DNA from 3 places in the Comamonas sp. MYb396 genome. Region 1 is predicted to be linked to each of the others. Evidence: predicted binding sites of a transcription regulator. Region 1 holds the regulator's gene; each other region holds the start of a gene.
The links. The regulator FNR, encoded in region 1, switches genes on or off when oxygen is low (the NO sensors DNR and NnrR bind a similar motif). The targets are predictions, from matches to a motif close to TTGATNNNNATCAA.
Positions count from the first base shown of each region.

Region 2: a site for FNR is predicted at 1,959-1,972, ahead of WH265_RS12225 (DUF7933 domain-containing protein). Genes of this name have one in related genera too.
Region 3: a site for FNR is predicted at 1,597-1,610, ahead of WH265_RS20630 (hemerythrin domain-containing protein). Genes of this name have one in related genera too.

Region 1 is NZ_JBBGYU010000005.1:174,075-177,348, reverse strand. It holds gene hemN (oxygen-independent coproporphyrinogen III oxidase) at 1-1,366, opposite strand, end outside; gene fnr (fumarate/nitrate reduction transcriptional regulator Fnr) at 1,517-2,239, shown strand; gene WH265_RS13380 (universal stress protein) at 2,395-2,838, shown strand; gene WH265_RS13375 (malonate--CoA ligase) at 2,949-3,274, opposite strand, start outside.
Region 2 is NZ_JBBGYU010000004.1:417,195-420,468, reverse strand. It holds gene WH265_RS12240 (DUF5979 domain-containing protein) at 1-682, shown strand, start outside; gene WH265_RS12235 (hypothetical protein) at 811-1,158, shown strand; gene WH265_RS12230 (helix-hairpin-helix domain-containing protein) at 1,194-1,664, shown strand; gene WH265_RS12225 (DUF7933 domain-containing protein) at 1,990-3,274, shown strand, end outside.
Region 3 is NZ_JBBGYU010000010.1:80,103-83,376, reverse strand. It holds gene WH265_RS20640 (peptidylprolyl isomerase) at 1-521, shown strand, start outside; gene WH265_RS20635 (DUF3079 domain-containing protein) at 1,324-1,530, opposite strand; gene WH265_RS20630 (hemerythrin domain-containing protein) at 1,664-2,221, shown strand; gene WH265_RS20625 (type IV pili methyl-accepting chemotaxis transducer N-terminal domain-containing protein) at 2,218-3,274, shown strand, end outside.

The DNA.
Region 1 (3,274 bases):
AGCGCGCCCGGTTGCGGTCGGCCTGCAGGTTCTTGTCGAACACCATGGCCACGCCGCGCACAAAGTACCAACCCAGCTCGGTCACATTGATCGCCTCGTCGCTCAGCTGCACCAGGCCTTGCTCCTGCAGCTCGCGCAGCTGGGCCAGCTCGGCGGCAAAGTACTGCGCAAAATCAATCAGCCAGGCCTGCTCCAGCGATTCAATCGCCAGGCTCCCCTGGCACATCAGGCCCATGATCACCGCGCGGCGCAGCAGGTCATCGCGCGTCAATGCCAGGCCCCGCACCACGGGGATCTGACCCTGGTCGATCAGGTCGTAGTACTCCTCCAGGGTCTTGGCATTCTGGCTGTAGGTCGCGCCAATGCGGCCGATGGCCGACACGCCCAGCGCCAGCAGATCGCAATCGGGCTGGGTGCTGTAGCCCTGAAAGTTGCGGTGCAGGCGCCCTTGGCGCTTGGCCACCGCCAAGGCATCGTCGGGCAAGGCGAAATGGTCCATGCCCACATACACATAACCGGCGCCTTCCAGCGCGGCCAGGGCCTGGGCCAGCATGGCCAGCTTGTCGGCCGGGCTGGGCAGGTCCTGCGCCTGGATGCGGCGCTGGGGCTTGAAGCGCTCGGGCAGGTGCGCATAGGCGTAGAGCGCAATGCGGTCGGGCCGCAGCGCATTGACCTGCTCCATCGTGCGCACAAAGCTGGCCGGGCTTTGCTGGGGTAGACCATAGATCAGATCGATATTGATAGATTCAAAGCCGATCTCACGCGCCTGCTCGACCAAGGCAAACACCTGGTCGGCGGGCTGCTCGCGGTGCACGGCCTTTTGCACCAGCGGGTCAAAATCCTGCACGCCAAAGCTCAGCCGGTTAAAGCCCAGCTGGTAGAGATGCTGCAGGCGCTCGCGGCTCACGGTGCGCGGGTCCACCTCGATCGAGTACTCGCCACCGGGCTGCAGATGAAAACGCTGCTTGACCATGTCCATCAGGCGGCTGAGGCCGGCATCGGTCAAGAACGTGGGCGAGCCGCCGCCCAGGTGCAGCTGGCTGATGGTGGGACGGGCGCTGACATGGGCCAGCTGCAGGTCCAGCTCGCGCTCGAGGTAGTCCAGGTACTCGTCGGCCCGCTCGGCATGCTTGGTGATGATCTTGTTGCAGGCACAGTAGTAGCACAGCGAGGCGCAGAACGGCACATGCACATACAAGGACAGCGGAGCGAGCCTGCCAGCCAGGCCGGTGCCGCGTTGCGCCAGCGCCTGCTTGTACTCATTCGCAGCAAAGGCTTCAACAAATCGGTCTGCGGTAGGATACGAGGTGTAACGGGGGCCGGGAACATCAAAACGGCGCAGCAGGTCGGGGGTCAGGGAAATCATGTGGCTTCTTCCTAGCGGACCCCCAATGTGCCCCAAGCTCTGCCACGCGTCCTTGATGTACATCAAGAACCCATTTGGCGCCTGCACGCACAATAGGCGCATACGAGGAACGCCGTTCCTACATGAATATTTGTTCACGGGTATTGATACATGACATCCAACTCCATCAAAGTGGTGTGCTCCAACTGCAATTTGCGCGAGCTGTGCATGCCCGTGGGACTGTCGGCCGAACAAATGGAGCGCATCGACGAGATCGTCGCCACCCGGCGCAAGATCAAACGCGGCAGCGCGCTGTTCCGCAACGGTGAGACCTTCACCTCCCTCTATGCGATTCGCACCGGCTTTTTCAAGACCAGCATCGCCACCGAAGACGGACGCGACCAGGTCACCGGCTTTCAGATGGCCGGCGAGATCATCGGGCTTGACGGCATCGTCAACGACCGCCATTCCTGCGACGCGATTGCGCTGGAAGACGCCGAAGTCTGCGTGATGCCCTACTCCTCGCTCGAAGACCTGTCGCGCGAAGTGACCGCCTTGCAGCACCATGTGCACAAGGTCATGAGCCGCGAGATCGTGCGCGAGCATGGCGTCATGCTGCTGCTGGGCAGCATGCGCGCCGAAGAGCGCCTGGCCGCCTTCTTGCTGAACCTGGTGCAGCGCCTGCATGCCCGGGGCTTTTCGCAGCATGAGCTGATCCTGCGCATGACACGCGAGGAAATCGGCAGCTACCTGGGCCTCAAGCTCGAGACCGTCAGCCGCACCTTCTCCAAGTTTGCCGAGGAGAACATCATCGAGGTCAAGCAGCGCCATGTGCGCATTCTGGACACCGACAAGCTCCAGGGCCTGATCAACACCCAGGCCTGCTCGGCCTAAGCTAAGCAGCTATTCCAAGTCGCCGCGTCAGCGGATACAAACGCGGTCTGATCCGACATCCGCTCAAGCCGCAAGCGGCGATGCTCTGTGTTGAATCCACGGCAAGGCTGGCCCCTGGTCGCCCTGCCCTACGTCTGACCTGAAAGGAGCCTGCCATGTACCAACATATCCTGCTTGCCACCGATGGCTCTGAGCTGTCCGAGAAGGCCGTGCGCCACGCCCTCGCGCTGGCCAAGCTGAGCCACGCCACGGTCACCGCCGTCAACATCTCGCCCAACTACCCGCGCAGCTACTTCGAGGGCAGCACCATGCAAAACCCCGATGACATTGCGCGCATCGAGGACGGCTGGGAACGCGCCGCCCAGGGCATTGTCGACAAGGTGGTGGCCGAAGGCGCTGCCACCGGCGTGCCCATCAAGACCCTGGTGATCAAGTCCGACATGATTGCCGAGGCGCTGCTGGAGACGGCGAAAAAGGAAAACTGCGACCTGATCGTCATGGCATCGCACGGCTACCGGGGCTTGAAGCGCCTGCTGCTGGGCAGCGAAACCCAGCATGTGCTGACCCATGCGACGATACCGGTGCTGGTGCTGCGCTGATCGCCACCTAAGCGCATCCGCCCAATAGCAAACCCTCGCCTGTGGCAGCTTCTTGGCTGCCACAGCGCGAGGGTTTTGTCATGGCGGCGCAGGCCGCCTTCATGGGCGCATCAGCCCTTGAACAGGCCCTGGTACTGGTCGCGCAGCAGGTTCTTTTGCACCTTGCCCATGGTGTTGCGTGGCAGCTCGCCCACGACAAAGCAGCGCTTGGGAATCTTGAAGTTGGCCAGCTGCTTTTTCAAAGTCGCAATGATGCCCTCGGCATCGAGCTGCTGGCCCGCCTTGGCAATGACCACGGCCACGCCCACTTCGCCAAAATCGGGGTGCGGCACGCCGACCAGCGCGCTTTCCGCGACGCCCGGCAGTTCGTTGATGAAGCCCTCGATCTCGGCCGGGTAGACGTTGTAGCCGCCGGAGATGATCAGGTCCTTGCTGC
Region 2 (3,274 bases), on a different contig from region 1:
CTCGGTGGTCTGCACCGGCAGCGACGGCGTGGTCGCGCCAGCGATCAATACCTCGATCACGCTGGACACGGCCACCACCGGCAGCGTCTCCGTCACGCCGGTGATCGCCAGCGGCAGCTGTGTGGTGACCGAGGGCACGCGCCCCGCACCGCCCGCCAACCATCTCTGGGTGGAAGACCCTGCGCCCAGCGTCTCCGTCACGATGGCAGCGCCCCCAGCGGTCAATAGCGCGCAGCTGGTCAACACCTTGGCACGCGCCAACACCGATATCACGATCAGCAAGACCGTGGCCGGCGGCCCGGCAGCGGGCATCAGCGGCAGCTTCAGCTTTAGCGCCAACTGCGGTGCAGACGGCAGCTTTACTACGGCAGTGAGCTTGAGCGGCAGCAACGCAGGGGCCATCGCCATCACCAACGTGCCCCAGGGCGCCAGCTGCACGGTGAGCGAAGCGCCCACCATGCCCGAGGCGCCGGCAGGCTACACCTGGAGCACCAGCCTGCCCGCGCCAGTGACGCTCGTCACCGCAGCCAATGGCAACACAGCCTCCTTCGTCAACACCTTGATACGCACGACGCCTGTGACTCCAACACCAGTGCCGGGACTTGGCGGTATGGGAGCGATGCTACTCACTGGTCTAGTTGCTGGTATGGCAGGTCTCATACGCCGACGGAAAACTAGCTGATTTGGGAGCCCTCTTCGGAGGGCTTTTTCATGGTCATCTGTCACATCCTCTCTGAAATTTTGTTGCACAAACAACTAAAAACATGGGTTTGTAAGAGTTCGTCAGTTCTGATTTGTATGATCTTATTCATGAATTGGATGACCAACGAAACACACGATCAAGAAAGCGCATTGCTGAAGGAAATTTTGCCCCCCAGACTTTGGAGGGCCCTTGCAAGAAACGGGCTTAAGACTATGGAAGAGGTACGACGGCTCTACCCGGAAGAACTGCTGCAAATGACCGATATAGGCCCCCGAGCATTCAGAAAGATAGAAGCCCTTCTCTTCCCTGGTCAGTATTACGTGCCTCACTTCCGGGATGATCTGAAGAACGATGCCCTGGATGGAAAATCAAAGTACCGCCCTGCTCTATGGCGCGCGCTCATGGAACTGCAGAGGGAAGATAAGGAGTCGGCACAAGCTGTGTCCAGGAGCTAGGATGACTCCGCGTTCAAATTTATGATGTGTGCACCATGCAAGAAGACACAACCCCGCCGCAACCCGAAACACCCCTGGGCGACGTACTTCAACCCCGAGTGAAGCGAATTCTCGAAAGGAATGGGATTCATACGGTGGAAGCGCTGCGCAGCGCCTATCCGCATCAACTGGTGAAGATGTGGGGACTGGGCATGTTCCGCTTCCGAACGATTGAGAAAGCGTTTTTCCCAGGCAAATCATTTACGCCGGCGCGGGTCTATGCACCAGTGCGGCACATCCGCGGCTCATCTCTTAACGGCGCCCTCGACCCGGCCACAGTTAAGGTTTTGTTCGATGCTGGAATCACTACTCCTGAGGAGCTGAAGGCGGTGGAGGCAGCTGAGCTTCTCAAGATCAAAGGCCTCGGTGTGAACAGGCTTCGCGAGATCGAGAGAGCCTTCTTTCCGGGTCAACACTACGAACTGCCCCGCGGCAAGAGGCAAGCGGCATTGGACGACGCTGCCTAACTTATAAATGGGGGGCCCCGTATTCCTCCACTTAGAATTGCCCCACAAACGAAAACCCTCCCCCACTGCCGTAGTGGCGACGTGAGAGTTTTTTCTGTGTTGTCTAGACAACGTTTAACGTTTCCATTTCTCTCCCAACGCGCACCAATCGCTACTTTTAAGTGATGAGGGTGAAGCTGATCATGAAACGCATTCTCAAAAAATTAGGATATACCTATAAGCTTAGCAAAGCTGCTTGAAAGTTTGCAATGGTTGTGTTTTCCCTGACTAGTCAGCTGAAGATTTAAGAGATGATTGGCAAACATCAAACCTAACGAGGGGATCCATGGCCAAATTTCACAGAGCTCTTGCGTTACTTCCGCTGCTGCTGTCTGCTGGAGCTTATTCGCAAACCACTACGCTCTACGCCCAAAATTTCAACAGCCCAGCCACAACATCCTGCACAGCTTGGGGTGGATCTGGGTCTGACAGTAGCTTATCCAGCGATTACAACGGATCAGGGCAGATTGGATCGGCAACGTTCACACAGGTTGGAACTGCTGATCGCGTTTGCTGGAACACTGCCCTAAACACAGATCCAGAAGGTACAGCGACGCCTTATTCTGGCGGATTCGCTCGCAATGGCGCAACTGTTGAATCGTGGGCAATTGCCTTTGACCCTCAGGGAAAGCCATTCATCAACGGCCAGCTCGACCTTGCACATGTGACACCGGGCAATCTCAACGGTATCGCAGTGCCTACAAACTATCCAGGTACTGCGACCAGTGTTCAGATGGGCCTGCGATTTTTTCGCATTCCATCTGGCAGCACTTTCAATCTTATTGCAGGCACAGCTACTCCCGTAGCATCTCCAGCAAACCCAGCTAATGTAGTGATCGCTGGTGTTACTCAAACTCCACTTCCCGAGTCGGGAATAGTAGATGTGACCAAAAATGCAAGCTATTCGCGCTATGCAGCGGATTGGTCAACACATCAGTTTTCAGTTGACACAAGTAACTTTGGTCCTGGAGATCGGCTTGCGATAGTAGGAACTGTGATTGAAAACCTGACCTATATTGTGTTCGATAATCTGGTTATCACATCAGATGATGTTCCAGCAAATCCCCCAAGCATCACAAAGAGTTTTGGAGCACCTCAAGTCAATCTAGGTCAATCCACAACATTAGCAATCAATGTGACTGGAAATGGTATTAGTCCTGTAAATGGATTAGCTATTACCGATAATTTGCCGACGCCAATCGTTATGGGTGCGGGGGGAGTTATCTCAAATACTTGTGGTGGTACGTTGGTCGCCAGTGTGGGCAGCAATCAAATTCAACTAACAGACGGAATTCTTCCTGCTACGGGATGTGAGCTTCAATTGGAGGTACAGTGGCCCTCCACTGCTGCTGCTCAGTGCTCAGGGTCGCCTGTGACGAACACTATTGTAGATGGCACTGACTTCACGGTCGGCAGCACTACTACGGCCGGCATTAATGCAGAAGCCACGCTGGCCTGCCCTGCTCCTCCTGTTCCTCCCCAAGTGTCTGTGAGCTGCACGCCAAACATTCTTATAGATGCGCCAGGCCAAATCTCATCCTGCGCAATTACGGTTAATGTATCTCAATCAG
Region 3 (3,274 bases), on a different contig from region 1:
AGGCGCATGCCGCCCGCTACGCCCGGGGCGAGCGCGTGCGGGCACGCCATGTGCTCTTCGCAGTGACGCCGGGTGTCGACATCAACGCCTTGCGCCAGCGCGCCGAGGCCTGCCTGCTGGATGTGCGCAGCGCCACCCCGCAAGAGCAGGCCGCCGGCGACCGCTTTGCCGCCGCTGCCAGCACCAGCAGCAACTGCCCCAGCGGCGCGCGGGGCGGCCAGCTGGGCTGGCTGCGCATCGAAGACTGCGCCCCCGAGTTCGCCCGCGAGCTTTTCGGCCATGCCGAGGTGGGGGTGTTGCCGCGCCTGGTGCACAGCCGCTTTGGGCTGCATGTGGTGGAGGTGCAGGAGCGCGATGCGGGCACCGTGCCGCCTTATGAGCAGGTGCGGGCCGCTGTGTTGCAGCAGTTGCGGCAGCAGAGTTTTGCGACGGGCTTGTCGCAGTATTTGCGGGTGTTGGCTGGGCGGGCGCGGGTGGTGGGAGTGGATTTGGAAGGGGCGGAGACGCCTTTGGTGCAGTAGCTCTTTTGTTTGTTTGCTCTGCCGTAGGTCTGGCAGTCTCGTTTGTTCTAACGACAGAGGCCGGGAGCCTCCAAGTAAGAGATGCTGACGGATTCAGCTGCCGTTTTATCTCCATTTTTCTGTCGAAGGACAGAGGCCGGATTTCGTCCGGCGGCCGACTCACTTTTCTTGCTCGCACAAGAAAAGTAAGCAAAAGAAGTGCGCCCCTGCTGTCTGCGACCCCTCCGCTGCGCTGCGGGGCAACCTGTGCTGAGACGTTTGCGGGCTGCGCCGTGGAACTCACTACGCGCTAAAGCGCTCCGTTCAAACAGCCACGGCGAGTCAGTTCACGAAGCATGCGCGCTGGGGCGCGCATGCCAGCCCGCAAACGCCCCATCACAGGCGCATACAGAAGGGGGTGTAGTCCCCTTCCATGCCGAGCGCAGCGATGGCATTGCGGCTGCTGGATCCCTCTTCCCCCTTCTAGCCGTGCCGAGAAGCACAGACCCAGGGGCGGGCGTGTGCCGAAGGACACACGCCTTCGTGGTCATGCTTGCCGCATCTGTTTGAACGGAGCGCCTTGGCGCGTAGTGAGTTATGCGGCACGCCCCTGGGTCGAGCATCGCAGGTTGCCCCAGTGCCGCAGGCACTGGGGACACGGATAGCAGGGGCGTGCTTCTTTGCTTACTTTCTTGCACGAGCAAGAAAGTGAGTCGCCTGCCGGGCGAAAACCGGCCTCAGGCCTGAGGGCCAAGGCAGGAGCCTGCAGGGCCAAGAGCGATGGAATGCCGACCGTCATACGATCCGCACGCCGCCCGAAACATCAGGACTGCCCTGGCAGACCATCACCCTCAGCAGGCTGAGAAGCCAAAGGATCCCACTCTGCCCAATCGGGCCCAAACAACTCCACCGGGTGCGCCGACCGCTCCGATCCATTGCCACAAGCCATGGACGACGCAGCGCAATAACGGTCACACCCCCAGCAAGTCCGCTCAGGATGCGCAGGATGGATAGGAAAACGTTTGGCCATAAAGAGCTAACAGGGCAAAGATATAGCAGTACCGCACCACTGTGCGCCTGCGCCAGTCAGCAGAATTTGACCTGGATCATGCTTGGCGTACACCGCAACGCACAGGCAGCGATGGGCAGCGAAAATGGAGGCTGTGACACAGCTCCTGAACACCCCACCCACAGCAGGCTTTGACGAGCCTTTCGGCATGCTGCAGGCCTGCCACGGCCGGGTGGCGCGCAGCCTGGATCTATTGGTCCGCCTGGGTGCCTACCTGGCCGAGCAGGGCGGCGGCGATGCGCAGGGCCAGGCGCGCGATGCGGCGGCTGATGTGCAGCGCTACTTTGACCTGGCGGCGCCCTTGCACCACCAGGATGAAGAGCAGCATGTGCTGCCCGTACTGCGGGCGGCGGGGCAGGGCGCGCTGGCCGACCAGCTGCAGGCCGAGCACCGGCAGATGGAGGCGCTGTGGCCGGCGATACGGGCGGATCTGCAGGCAGTGCAAGCAGGCCATGCACCGACGGGCGAGGCGCTGGTGGCGGCCCGGCGCCGCTGGGCGGATTTTGCCGAGATCTATACGTGCCATATCGCGGCAGAGGAGACGCAGGCCTACCCCAGCGCGCAAGCGCAATTGGAGCCTGCCGTGCAAGCCGCGATGGGGCGCGAGATGGCGCAGCGGCGCGGGGTGCGTTACCCGGAGGCGGGGCCATGAAAGGGGAACTGCAGCCAGCACGCCAGCGGCCGCTGGCCGTCAAGATCGGCGCCATTGGTTGCGCGCTGCTGCTGATGGCGCTGGTCGCGATTGGTCTGACCTTGCGGCTGACCTGGTCGCTCGAAGGGGGCGCTGCGGCCGTCAACGAAGCGGGGCGCATGCGCATGCAGACCTGGCAGCTGGCGCAGGCCTTGCCGGAGGCGAGCCCGCAGCGCCTGGCCTTGCTGATCGGCCAGCTCGACACCAGCCTGGCCTTGCTGGAAAAGGGCGATGCCGCCCGGCCGCTGTCGGTGCCGCGCGATGCGGCCTCGCGTGCCGCCCTGCAAGCTGTGCAGCAACGCTGGCAGCGGCTGCGCGCAGCCTGGCAGCAGCCGGTGACTGGCAGCCAGGTGGTGCAGGCCGAGGTCACGGCCCAGCAGGCGCAGAGCTTTGTCGGCGAGGTGGACCACCTGGTCGGCCGCATCGAGCAGCAACTGGCGCGCTGGACGACCTGGCTCAACACCGCCCAGTTCGTGATGATGGCGCTGGCCATTGCCGCCGCGCTGGCGCTGCTGTATGCGGCGCAGCTGCTGGTGTTTGGGCCGCTGGCGCGGCTGCAGACGGCCCTGGCCCAGGTGGAGGCGGGCGATTTGTCGGTGCGGGTACAGGCCGATGGCGGCGATGAGTTTGGTGCGCTGGCGCGGGGCTTCAACCGCATGGCGGTGCGCCTGCAGGACCTGTATGCCAGCCTGGAGCGCCGCGTGCAGCAAAAGACCGAACACCTGCAGGCCGAACGCGCCCGCCTGGCGGTGCTGTACGAGGCTGCCGCGCTGGTGGCGCGCGCCGATGCGCTGCCGGTGCTGGCCCAGGGCTTTGCGGCCCAGATGCGCAAGACGGCGCAGGCCGATGCGGTGGCGCTGCGCTGGTCAGATGAGCACAACCGCCGCTATGTGCTGCTCGCGTCCGAAGGGCTGCCCGAGGAGATGGCCGATGCCGAGCACTGCCTGCCCACCGGTGACTGCTTTTGCGGCCAGCCCCAGGCCCAGGCGCAGACCCAGCTGGTGGCGCTGCAGG